DNA from 3 places in the Streptomyces viridosporus T7A genome. Region 1 is predicted to be linked to each of the others. Evidence: predicted binding sites of a transcription regulator. Region 1 holds the regulator's gene; each other region holds the start of a gene.
What was found. Region 1 encodes HrcA, which represses chaperone genes, less so after heat shock. Its sites were predicted from a motif close to TTNGCACTCNGNNNNNCNGAGTGCNAA; they were not measured.

Region 1 (3,688 bases):
TGCTGCCCCGGCTGGAACTGACCCTGCGGGCGTTCCTCGCCGCGGAGCTTGGACAGTTCGCGCAGCAGCCGCTCCTGCTCGGGGTCGAGCTTGGTCGGGGTCTGGACCTCGACGTGGACGACGAGGTCGCCCCGGCCGCCGCCGCGCAGGTGCGTGACGCCCCGGCCGTGCAGCGGGATCGACTGGCCGGACTGGGTGCCGGGCCGGATGTCGACCTCCTCCATGCCGTCCAGCGTCTCCAGCGGCACCTTGGTGCCGAGGGCCGCCGCGGTCATCGGGATGGTGACCGTGCAGTGCAGGTCGTCGCCGCGCCGCTGGAAGGTGGGGTGCGGCAGCTCGTGGATCTCGACGTACAGGTCGCCGGCGGGACCGCCGCCCGGGCCGACCTCGCCCTCACCGGCGAGCTGGATCCGGGTGCCGTTGTCGACACCGGCCGGGATCTTGACGGTGAGCGTGCGCCGGGAGCGGATCCGGCCGTCACCCGCGCACTCCGGGCACGGGGTGGGGACGACGGTGCCGAAGCCCTGGCACTGCGGGCACGGGCGCGAGGTCATGACCTGGCCCAGGAAGGACCGCGTGACCTGCGAGACCTCACCGCGGCCGCGGCACATGTCACAGGTCTGCGCGCTGGTGCCCGGAGCCGCGCCCTCGCCGCTGCAGGTGGTGCAGACGACCGCCGTGTCGACCTGGATGTCCTTGGTCGTGCCGAACGCGGCCTCGTCGAGCTCGACCTCGATGCGGATCATCGCGTCCTGGCCGCGGCGGGTGCGCGAGCGCGGCCCGCGCTGCGACGCCGTGCCGAAGAACGCGTCCATGATGTCGGAGAAGTTCCCGAAGCCACCGGCCCCGAAGCCGCCCGCGCCGCCGCCGCCGGACTGCGAGAGCGGGTCGCCGCCGAGGTCGTAGACCTGCTTCTTCTGCGGGTCCGACAGCACCTCGTAGGCGGCGTTGATCTCTTTGAACCGCTCCTGGGTCTTCGGGTCCGGATTGACGTCCGGATGCAGCTCGCGGGCGAGCCGCCGGAAGGCTTTCTTGATCTCTTCCTGCGACGCGTCGCGGCGTACGCCGAGTACGGCGTAGTAGTCCGTGGCCACCTATGACTCCGCCAGGATTTGTCCGACGTACCGTGCCACTGCGCGTACCGCTCCCATCGTTCCGGGGTAGTCCATGCGGGTCGGTCCGACCACGCCGAGCTTGGCGACAGCCTCGCCGCCCGAACCGTAGCCGACCGACACGACGGACGTGGAGTTGAGTCCTTCGTGGGCGTTCTCGTGACCGATGCGGACGGTCACGCCCGGATCCTTCGCCTCGCCGAGCAGCTTGAGGAGCACGACCTGCTCCTCCAGCGCCTCCAGGACGGGCCGGATCGTGAGGGGGAAGTCGTGCCCGAAGCGGGTGAGGTTGGCGGTGCCGCCGATCATCAGCCGCTCCTCGTTCTCCTCGACGAGCGTCTCCAGGAGGGTGGAGAGGACCGTCGAGACGGTACCGCGGTCCTCGGCCTCGAAGGCCTCCGGGAGGTCCTCCACCAGGTTCGGCACGTCGGTGAACCGGCGGCCCGCGACCCGGCTGTTGAGCCGTGCGCGCAGATCCGCCAGGGACGTCTCCCCGAACGGGGCCGGGCAGTCGACCATGCGCTGCTCGACCCGGCCGGTGTCCGTGATCAGCACCAGCATCAGGCGCGCGGGCGCGAGGGACAGCAGTTCCACGTGCCGCACCGTCGAACGGGTCAGCGACGGGTACTGCACGACGGCGACCTGCCGGGTCAGCTGCGCGAGCAGCCGCACCGTACGGGCCACCACGTCGTCGAGGTCGACGGCGCCGTCGAGGAAGTTCTGGATGGCGCGCCGCTCGGGCGCGGTCATCGGCTTGACCCCGGCGAGCTTGTCGACGAACAGCCGGTAGCCCTTGTCGGTGGGGATGCGCCCGGCGCTGGTGTGCGGCTGGGCGATGTACCCCTCTTCCTCCAGGGCCGCCATGTCGTTGCGCACGGTGGCCGGGGAGACGCCGAGCCGGTGCCGCTCGGTGAGCGCCTTGGAGCCGACGGGCTCCTCGGTGCCGACGTAGTCCTGGACGATCGCGCGCAGCACCTGGAGCCTGCGTTCGCTGAGCATCGCGCACACCTCCAGTAGCTTCCGCCCGGTAACCTCACTGGCACTCTTCGCACGCGAGTGCCAGACTTCCCCGGCCCAGTGTACGGCCGGGGGGTACTGCCCCGGCAAGGCCGGTCCCACGCTGTCGCGCCGTGCGGCGTCGTCCCGGATAGCGTCCCGGTATGACCGTGACTTGGGAAGAGGTGGGGTGGGAGCGGGTGGCGCCCGGAGTGGGGCGGTGCCGGCTGCCGGGGTGGGACTGCACGGCGGGGCTCGTCGTCGGGGCGGACGCCGTGCTGCTCGTCGACGCGGGCTCGAGCCTGGCCGAGGGCGCACGGTTGCGGGCCGAGGCGCAGGCGCTCACCGGCCGCCGTGTGACGCATCTCGCGCTCACCCACCCCCACTTCGACCACGTCCTCGGGGCGGCGGCGTTCGCGGGCGCGGAGGTCTTCGGCGCGGAGGGAGCGGAGGGAGCGGACGCGGCGCCGGCGTACGGGCGGGAGGAGCTGCGCGCGGACGCGGTGCGCCACGGGCTGGACGCGCGGGCGGCGCAGGAGGCCGTGGACGTCCTGGTCCGGCCGCACCGCACGGTGCGCGGCGAGCTGGCGCTCGACCTCGGACCGGGTGGCGGACGGCGGGTGCTGCTGGCGGACGTGGGTCCGGGGCACACGGCCCACGACCTCGCGGTGCTGGTCCCCGGCGACCCGGGGGTGGTCTTCTGCGGCGACCTGGTGGAGGAGTCGGGCGAACCGCAGGCGGGCCCCGACGCCGTGCCGTCCCACTGGCCGGCCGCCCTGGACCGGCTGCTGAAGCTGGGCGGCGAGGAGGCGCGGTACGTCCCCGGCCACGGAGCGGTGGTGGACGCGGCGTTCGTCCGGGCCCAACGCGACGCCCTGGCGGCCCGTTTCGGCGTGTCGCACCGATCCTGACGAACGGGCTCCTCGTATCGTCATCCGAATGCGCCCGTACTCCGCCGATCTGACCCCTCCGTGGAAGAAGCCGCAGCCCGTGCCGGAGGTCGCGGCCGAGCCCGGCCTGGTGGTGGAGGAGCCCGGCACCGGTTTCTGCGGCGCGGTGATCCGCTGCGAGGCGGGCACGGTGACCCTGGAGGACCGCTTCGGCAAGCACCGCGTGTTCCCGCTCCGGCCGCGCGGCTTCCTGCTGGAGGGCCGCGCGGTGACCCTGGTGCGGCCCGCCGTCGGCCTGCCGCGGCCCACCCGTACGGCGTCCGGTTCGGTGGCCGTCCCCGGCGCACGCGCGCGGGTGGCCCGCGCGGGGCGCATCTACGTCGAGGGCCGGCACGACGCCGAGCTGGTCGAGAAGGTGTGGGGCGACGACCTGCGCGTCGAGGGCGTGGTCGTGGAGTACCTGGAGGGCGTCGACGACCTGCCCTCCGTCGTCGAGGACTTCTCCCCCGGCCCGGACGCCCGCCTCGGCGTCCTGGTGGACCACCTGGTCCCGGGCAGCAAGGAGTGGCGCATCGCCGAGTCGGTGACGAGCGAGCACGCCCTGGTGGTGGGCCATCCGTACGTCGACGTCTGGGAGGCGGTGAAACCGTCGTCCCTGGGCATCGACGCGTGGCCCCGGGTGCCGCGCGG
Region 2 (3,688 bases), 2.0 Mb from region 1:
TCCTGCGGATGATGAGCGAGCTGAGGATCCCGTACAGCGCCTTCCTCAGCGACTACCTCGTCAGGGAGGACTACGGCTACTTCGGGAGGATGCGGGACCGGGGCGTCGCCCTGCACAACCACACCCTGCGCCACCCCGCCCTGCGCGGCCTGCCCTACGCCCGCCAGAAGCGCGAGATCTGCGGGATGCAGGACGTCATCGAGGAGCGCTACGGCGTCCGCCCGGTCCTCTTCCGCCCGCCCTTCGGCACCTACGACAAGGCCACCCTGCACGCCGCGAAGGCCTGCGGCATCACCCACGTCCCCCTCTGGAACCAGGAGGTCTTCGTCGACCGCTGGGAGTACCGCGAGTGGGACCGCGCCCTGCGCCCCGGCGACATCGTCCTCAGTCACTTCCGGGGCCGCGGGGAGTGGAAGGGCACGATGCCGGACATGATCCGCCGCTTCCTGGACAAGGTCACGGCCGAGGGGTACGCGGTGGGGCGGCTGGAGGACTACCTGTGAGGCGCCGGGGGGCACCGGCCGCCCTCCTCACGGCCGCCGTCCTGCTGGCCGCGCCCGCCGGGTGCGGCCCGTCGGCGGGGCAGGGGGACGGGACGGCCGTGCACCGGGCCGGGGAGAGGGCCGGGGAGAGGAGCGCGCAGGACGGCGCGAACCAGTCGCCCGGCGACGGTCCCGCACCGGGCGGCGGCGGACCGCCCGTCGTCGACCACGTCCCGACCGACGACGGGGTCGTCTTCCTCACCTACGACGACGGCGCCGAACGCGACCCCCGCTTCGTCGAGCTGGTGCGCGAACGCCGCCTCCCCGTCAGCATGTTCCTCACGGACAGTGTGGTGGGCCCCGGATACGCCCACTTCGCCCGCCTGCGCGCGGTCGGCGCGAGCCTGCAGAACCACACCCTCGACCACCCCGCCCTGCGCGGCCTGCCCTACGCCGGCCAGCGCGCCGAGATCTGCGGGCAGCAGCGCAAGCTCGAGTCCCGCTTCGGCGTCCGCCCGCACCTCTTCCGCCCGCCCTACGGCACGTACGACGCCACGACCCTGCGCGCCGCCGCCGACTGCGGCATCGCGGCGGTCGTGCTCTGGCGGGTGACGCTGGACGGCGACGGCGACCTCGCGTACACCCGCGGCGCGCACCGCCTGACCCGCGGCGACATCGTCTCCGTGCCGTCGGTCGACACCCCGTCCCTGTCCCTGGCGGACCGGACGGCACGGCTGCTGCGCGAGCTGGAGGAGCGGGGGCTGCGGGTGGGGAGGCTGGAGGACCACCTCCGGCGGACCGGCCCGTCCGCCGTTCGAGGACGGGGCCGTTCGGGTCGAAGCGGGGCCCGGAGCGGCAGTCCCCGGGACGGTCGCCGCAGCGCCGGCGGGCCGCACACACCCGTGCGAACGTCACCCCCGTACCGCCGACGCGCCGCGGGCCATTGGCACTCCGCTTGACCGAGTGCTAATCGCGGTCATAGTCTCGGGTCTGGCACTCCCCCCTGGAGAGTGCCAACTACGCGACGGGCAGGTCCGGCACCCGCGACGACGGATCGACCTGGTCGCCACCTCAGACAGTTAACCCCGTGAGATCTCCGAAGGGGGAGGTCGGATCGTGACGACCGCCAGCTCCAAGGTTGCCATCAAGCCGCTCGAGGACCGCATCGTGGTCCAGCCGCTCGACGCCGAGCAGACCACGGCTTCGGGCCTGGTCATTCCGGACACCGCCAAGGAGAAGCCCCAGGAGGGCGTCGTCCTGGCCATCGGCCCGGGCCGCGTCGAGGACGGCAAGCGCGTCGAGCTCGACGTGAAGGTCGGCGATGTCGTGCTGTACAGCAAGTACGGCGGCACCGAGGTGAAGTACAACGGCGAGGAGTACCTCGTCCTCTCGGCCCGCGACGTCCTCGCGATCATCGAGAAGTAAGTCACCTCGAAGCACTTTTGCTCGAACTGCGCCCCTGGCCCCCGCATCCGATAAGGAGCCGGGCGCCCGGGGCGCAGTGATGTCACCCAGATTTCCGAGAGGGCTCCCGCTGCCATGGCGAAGATCCTGAAGTTCGACGAGGACGCCCGTCGCGCCCTCGAGCGCGGCGTCAACAAGCTTGCCGACACGGTCAAGGTGACGATCGGCCCGAAGGGCCGCAACGTCGTCATCGACAAGAAGTTCGGCGCCCCCACCATCACCAACGACGGTGTCACGATCGCCCGCGAGGTCGAGATCGAGGACCCGTACGAGAACCTCGGCGCCCAGCTGGTGAAGGAGGTGGCGACCAAGACCAACGACATCGCGGGTGACGGCACCACCACCGCCACCGTGCTGGCCCAGGCGCTGGTCCGCGAGGGCCTGAAGAACGTCGCCGCCGGTGCCTCCCCGGCCGCCCTGAAGAAGGGCATCGACGCCGCCGTCGCCGCGGTCTCCGAGGACCTGCTCGCCTCGGCCCGCCCGATCGACGAGAAGTCCGACATCGCCGCCGTCGCCGCGCTGTCCGCCCAGGACCAGCAGGTCGGCGAGCTCATCGCCGAGGCGATGGACAAGGTCGGCAAGGACGGTGTCATCACCGTCGAGGAGTCCAACACCTTCGGTCTGGAGCTGGACTTCACCGAGGGCATGGCCTTCGACAAGGGCTACCTGTCGCCGTACTTCGTGACGGACCAGGAGCGCATGGAGGCCGTCCTCGACGACCCCTACATCCTCATCACGCAGGGCAAGGTCTCCGCCATCGCGGACCTGCTGCCGCTGCTGGAGAAGGTCATCCAGGCCAACTCCTCCAAGCCGCTGCTGATCATCGCCGAGGACGTCGAGGGCGAGGCCCTGTCGACCCTGGTCGTCAACAAGATCCGAGGCACCTTCAACGCCGTCGCCGTCAAGGCCCCCGGCTTCGGCGACCGCCGCAAGGCGATGCTGCAGGACATGGCCGTCCTCACCGGCGCCACGGTCGTCTCCGAGGAGGTCGGCCTCAAGCTCGACCAGGTCGGCCTGGACGTGCTCGGCTCCGCCCGCCGCGTCACCGTCACCAAGGACGACACCACGATCGTCGACGGCGCCGGCAAGAAGGAGGACGTCGAGGGTCGCGTCGGCCAGATCAAGGCCGAGATCGAGACCACCGACTCCGACTGGGACCGCGAGAAGCTCCAGGAGCGCCTCGCGAAGCTGGCCGGCGGCGTGTGCGTGATCAAGGTCGGCGCCGCCACCGAGGTGGAGCTGAAGGAGAAGAAGCACCGGCTGGAGGACGCCATCTCCGCGACCCGCGCCGCGGTCGAGGAGGGCATCGTCTCCGGTGGTGGCTCCTCGCTGGTCCACGCCTCCAAGGTCCTCGAGGGCAACCTCGACAAGTCCGGCGACGAGGCCACCGGTGTCGCGGTCGTCCGCAACGCCGTCGTCGAGCCGCTGCGCTGGATCGCGGAGAACGCGGGCGTCGAGGGCTACGTCATCGTCTCCAAGGTCAAGGAGCTCGAGAAGGGCAGCGGCTACAACGCCGCCACCGGCGAGTACGGCGACCTGGTCAAGGCCGGCGTCATCGACCCGGTCAAGGTGACCCGCTCCGCCCTGGAGAACGCCGCCTCCATCGCCTCCCTCCTGCTGACGACCGAGACCCTGGTCGTCGAGAAGAAGGAAGAGGAAGAGCCGGCCGCCGCGGGCCACGGCCACGGCCACGCCCACTGAGCGACACGCTCGTAGCCGGAGGCCCGGCACCCCTGACGGGG
Region 3 (3,688 bases), 980 kb from region 1:
TCAAGGACGACTCCGGCAACCCGACGCACTCCTTCAAGGACCGCGTCGTCGCCCAGGCCCTGGAGGCCGCCCGCGCCTTCGGCTTCACCACCCTGTCCTGCTCCTCCACCGGCAACCTGGCCGGCGCCGTCGGCGCCGCCGCCGCGCGGGCCGGCTTCCGCTCCTGCGTGTTCATCCCGCACGACCTGGAGCAGGGCAAGGTCGTCATGGCCGCCGTCTACGGCGGAGAGCTCGTCGGCATCGAGGGCAACTACGACGACGTGAACCGCTTCTGCTCCGAGCTGATCGGCGACCCGGTCGGCGAGGGCTGGGGCTTCGTCAACGTCAACCTGCGGCCGTACTACGCGGAGGGCTCCAAGACCCTGGCGTACGAGATCTGCGAGCAGCTCGGCTGGCGGCTGCCCGACCAGATCGTCGTCCCCATCGCCTCCGGCTCGCAGCTCACGAAGATCGACAAGGGTCTGCGGGAGCTGATCGAGCTCGGGCTGGTCGAGGACCGGCCGTACAAGATCTTCGGTGCGCAGGCCGAGGGCTGCTCGCCGGTGTCGGCCGCCTACAAGGCGGGCCACGAGGTCGTGCGCCCGCAGAAGCCGAACACCATCGCCAAGTCGCTCGCCATCGGCAACCCCGCCGACGGCCCGTACGTCCTGGACATCGCACGCCGCACGGGCGGCGCGGTGGAGGACGTGACGGACGAGCAGGTCGTGGACGCCATCAAGCTGCTCGCCCGCACCGAGGGCATCTTCGCCGAGACGGCGGGCGGGGTGACGGTCGGCGTGACGAGGAAGCTCATCGACGACGGCGTGCTCGACCCGGCCCTGACCACCGTCGTGCTCAACACCGGCGACGGTCTGAAGACGCTGGACGCGGTGGCCGGCACCGGGCTCACCGCAACCATCCGCCCCCACCTGGAGTCGTTCCGAGAGGCAGGCCTCGCATGAGCGTGACCGTTCGCATCCCGACCATCCTGCGCACCTACACCGGCGGCCGGACCGAGGTGAGCGCCGAGGGCGCGACCCTCGCCGAGGTCATCGAGGACCTGGAGAAGAACCACACCGGGATCGCCGCCCGGGTCCTGGACGACCAGGGCAAGCTGCGCCGCTTCGTCAACGTCTACGTCAACGACGACGACGTGCGCTTCGAGCAGGGCCTCGGGACTCCCACTCCGGACGGCGCGGGCGTCTCCATCATTCCGGCGGTCGCCGGCGGCTGATCATTACCGTCGGTAATTCCGGTTACCGAGCGTTCATCGCACGGCCCCCTCCGTGAGAGATGCGGAGGGGGTCATTCCATGGGGTTGAGCACGGTAGAGTTGGGGAACGCGCCCCCGATCCTTCGATCGGAAGCCTTTGATTTCTGCCGTGCGCCCGACTGGAAGTAGCCAAAGTGCGGGCCCCTTTTGCGGCATTCGCCCCCTATGTATGGCCCGACTTGCCCTGTAATCAGGTGAATTCTCGCCACATTCCGGGCCGGGGGCGTCCAGATTTCTCGTCCGATTGACCTGTTGCAGACGGCAGTTGGGCAGATACATTCAGCCGCGGTCGACGCGTTCCGGCGCACGCCCCCAACCGTTGGGGGGTGAGGTCTGACCCGGGTTCGCGAAGTGCGGATCTGTGCAAGGGCCAGTAATAGGGGAGTTAGGCATGGCTCAGGGCACCGTCAAGTGGTTCAACGCGGAGAAGGGGTACGGCTTCATCGCGGTCGACGGTGGTGCGGATGTTTTCGTCCACTACAGCGCGATCCAGATGGACGGCTACCGCACCCTGGAAGAGGGCCAGCGGGTCGAGTTCGAGATCTCGCAGGGCCAGAAAGGCCCGCAGGCCGACATGGTTCGCGTCACCGCCTGAACGCGCTACCAGCCGCAAGAATCTTCTGCTGACGAAGGGCCCGTGCCTCCCGGGGCGCGGGCCCTTCGCCGTGCCCCGGGGCGGGGAGCGCGCGGCGCGTCCGTGTTCGCGGGCGGCTGAGCGCACCCCCCGATCGCCGGAGGCGCTTGCACTCGACAGGGGCGAGTGCTAATCATTGCGTTAGCACTCTGAAGGTGAGAGTGACAACGTAAGGACCGGGTCGGTGAGGCCCGCAGGCCGGGTGGGGCAAGGAACCACGAGGCCGGCGAGCCGTCCGTCGCGGGCGCGGGCGCGGTCCGAAGGAATCACCCCCAGTCCTGGAGGGACCACTTCACATGGCCAAGATCATCGCGTTCGACGAGGAGGCGCGGCGCGGCCTCGAGCGCGGCATGAACCAGCTCGCGGACGCCGTCAAGGTGACGCTCGGCCCCAAGGGCCGCAACGTCGTCCTCGAGAAGAAGTGGGGCGCCCCCACGATCACCAACGATGGTGTCTCCATCGCCAAGGAGATCGAGCTCGAGGACCCGTACGAGAAGATCGGCGCCGAGCTGGTCAAGGAAGTCGCCAAGAAGACGGACGACGTCGCCGGTGACGGTACGACCACCGCGACCGTCCTCGCCCAGGCCCTGGTCAAGGAAGGCCTGCGCAACGTGGCCGCCGGCGCCAACCCGATGGCCCTGAAGCGCGGCATCGAGAAGGCCGTCGAGGCCGTTTCCGCCGCCCTGCTCGAGCAGGCGAAGGACGTCGAGACCAAGGAGCAGATCGCCTCCACGGCCTCCATCTCCGCCGCCGACACCCAGATCGGCGAGCTCATCGCCGAGGCCATGGACAAGGTCGGCAAGGAAGGCGTCATCACCGTCGAGGAGTCCCAGACCTTCGGTCTGGAGCTGGAGCTCACCGAGGGTATGCGCTTCGACAAGGGCTACATCTCGGCGTACTTCGCCACCGACATGGAGCGTATGGAGGCCGTCCTCGACGACCCGTACATCCTGATCGCGAACTCCAAGGTCTCCAACGTCAAGGACCTGCTCCCGCTCCTGGAGAAGGTCATGCAGTCGGGCAAGCCGCTGCTGATCATCGCCGAGGACGTCGAGGGCGAGGCCCTGTCGACCCTGGTCGTCAACAAGATCCGCGGCACCTTCAAGTCCGTCGCCGTCAAGGCCCCGGGCTTCGGCGACCGCCGCAAGGCCATGCTCGGCGACATCGCCATCCTCACGGGCGGCGAGGTCATCTCCGAGGAGGTCGGCCTCAAGCTGGAGAACGCCACGCTCGACCTCCTGGGCAAGGCCCGCAAGGTCGTCATCACCAAGGACGAGACCACCATCGTCGACGGCGCCGGCTCCACCGACCAGGTCCAGGGCCGTGTGAACCAGATCCGCGCCGAGATCGAGAACAGCGACTCCGACTACGACCGCGAGAAGCTGCAGGAGCGCCTGGCGAAGCTCGCCGGCGGCGTCGCGGTCATCAAGGCCGGTGCCGCCACCGAGGTGGAGCTCAAGGAGCGCAAGCACCGCATCGAGGACGCCGTCCGCAACGCCAAGGCGGCCGTCGAGGAGGGCATCGTCGCCGGTGGTGGCGTGGCCCTGCTGCAGGCCTCCCAGGTCTTCGAGAAGCTGGAGCTGGAGGGTGACGAGGCGACCGGTGCCAACGCCGTGCGCATCGCCCTGGAGGCCCCGCTGAAGCAGATCGCCGTCAACGCCGGCCTCGAGGGCGGCGTCGTGGTGGAGAAGGTGCGCAACCTGACCCCGGGCCACGGCCTGAACGCCGCGACCGGCGACTACGTCGACCTGGTCAAGGAAGGCATCATCGACCCGGCCAAGGTGACGCGTTCCGCGCTGCAG

Region 2: a site for HrcA is predicted at 1,426-1,452, ahead of groES (co-chaperone GroES). Genes of this name have one in related genera too.
Region 3: a site for HrcA is predicted at 2,028-2,054, ahead of groL (chaperonin GroEL). Genes of this name have one in related genera too.

Annotation. Positions count from the first base shown of each region.
Region 1 is NZ_CP023700.1:2,966,747-2,970,434, forward strand. Features, by position in the region: gene dnaJ (molecular chaperone DnaJ) at 1-1,094, opposite strand, end outside; gene hrcA (heat-inducible transcriptional repressor HrcA) at 1,095-2,111, opposite strand; gene CP969_RS13850 (MBL fold metallo-hydrolase) at 2,273-3,019, shown strand; gene CP969_RS13855 (DUF3097 domain-containing protein) at 3,048-3,688, shown strand, end outside.
Region 2 is NZ_CP023700.1:5,011,409-5,015,096, forward strand. Features, by position in the region: gene CP969_RS23395 (polysaccharide deacetylase family protein) at 1-503, shown strand, start outside; partial or broken gene CP969_RS23400 (polysaccharide deacetylase family protein) at 500-1,273, shown strand; gene groES (co-chaperone GroES) at 1,599-1,907, shown strand; gene groL (chaperonin GroEL) at 2,022-3,647, shown strand.
Region 3 is NZ_CP023700.1:3,943,775-3,947,462, reverse strand. Features, by position in the region: gene thrC (threonine synthase) at 1-941, shown strand, start outside; gene CP969_RS18160 (MoaD/ThiS family protein) at 938-1,213, shown strand; gene CP969_RS18155 (cold-shock protein) at 1,644-1,847, shown strand; gene groL (chaperonin GroEL) at 2,183-3,688, shown strand, end outside.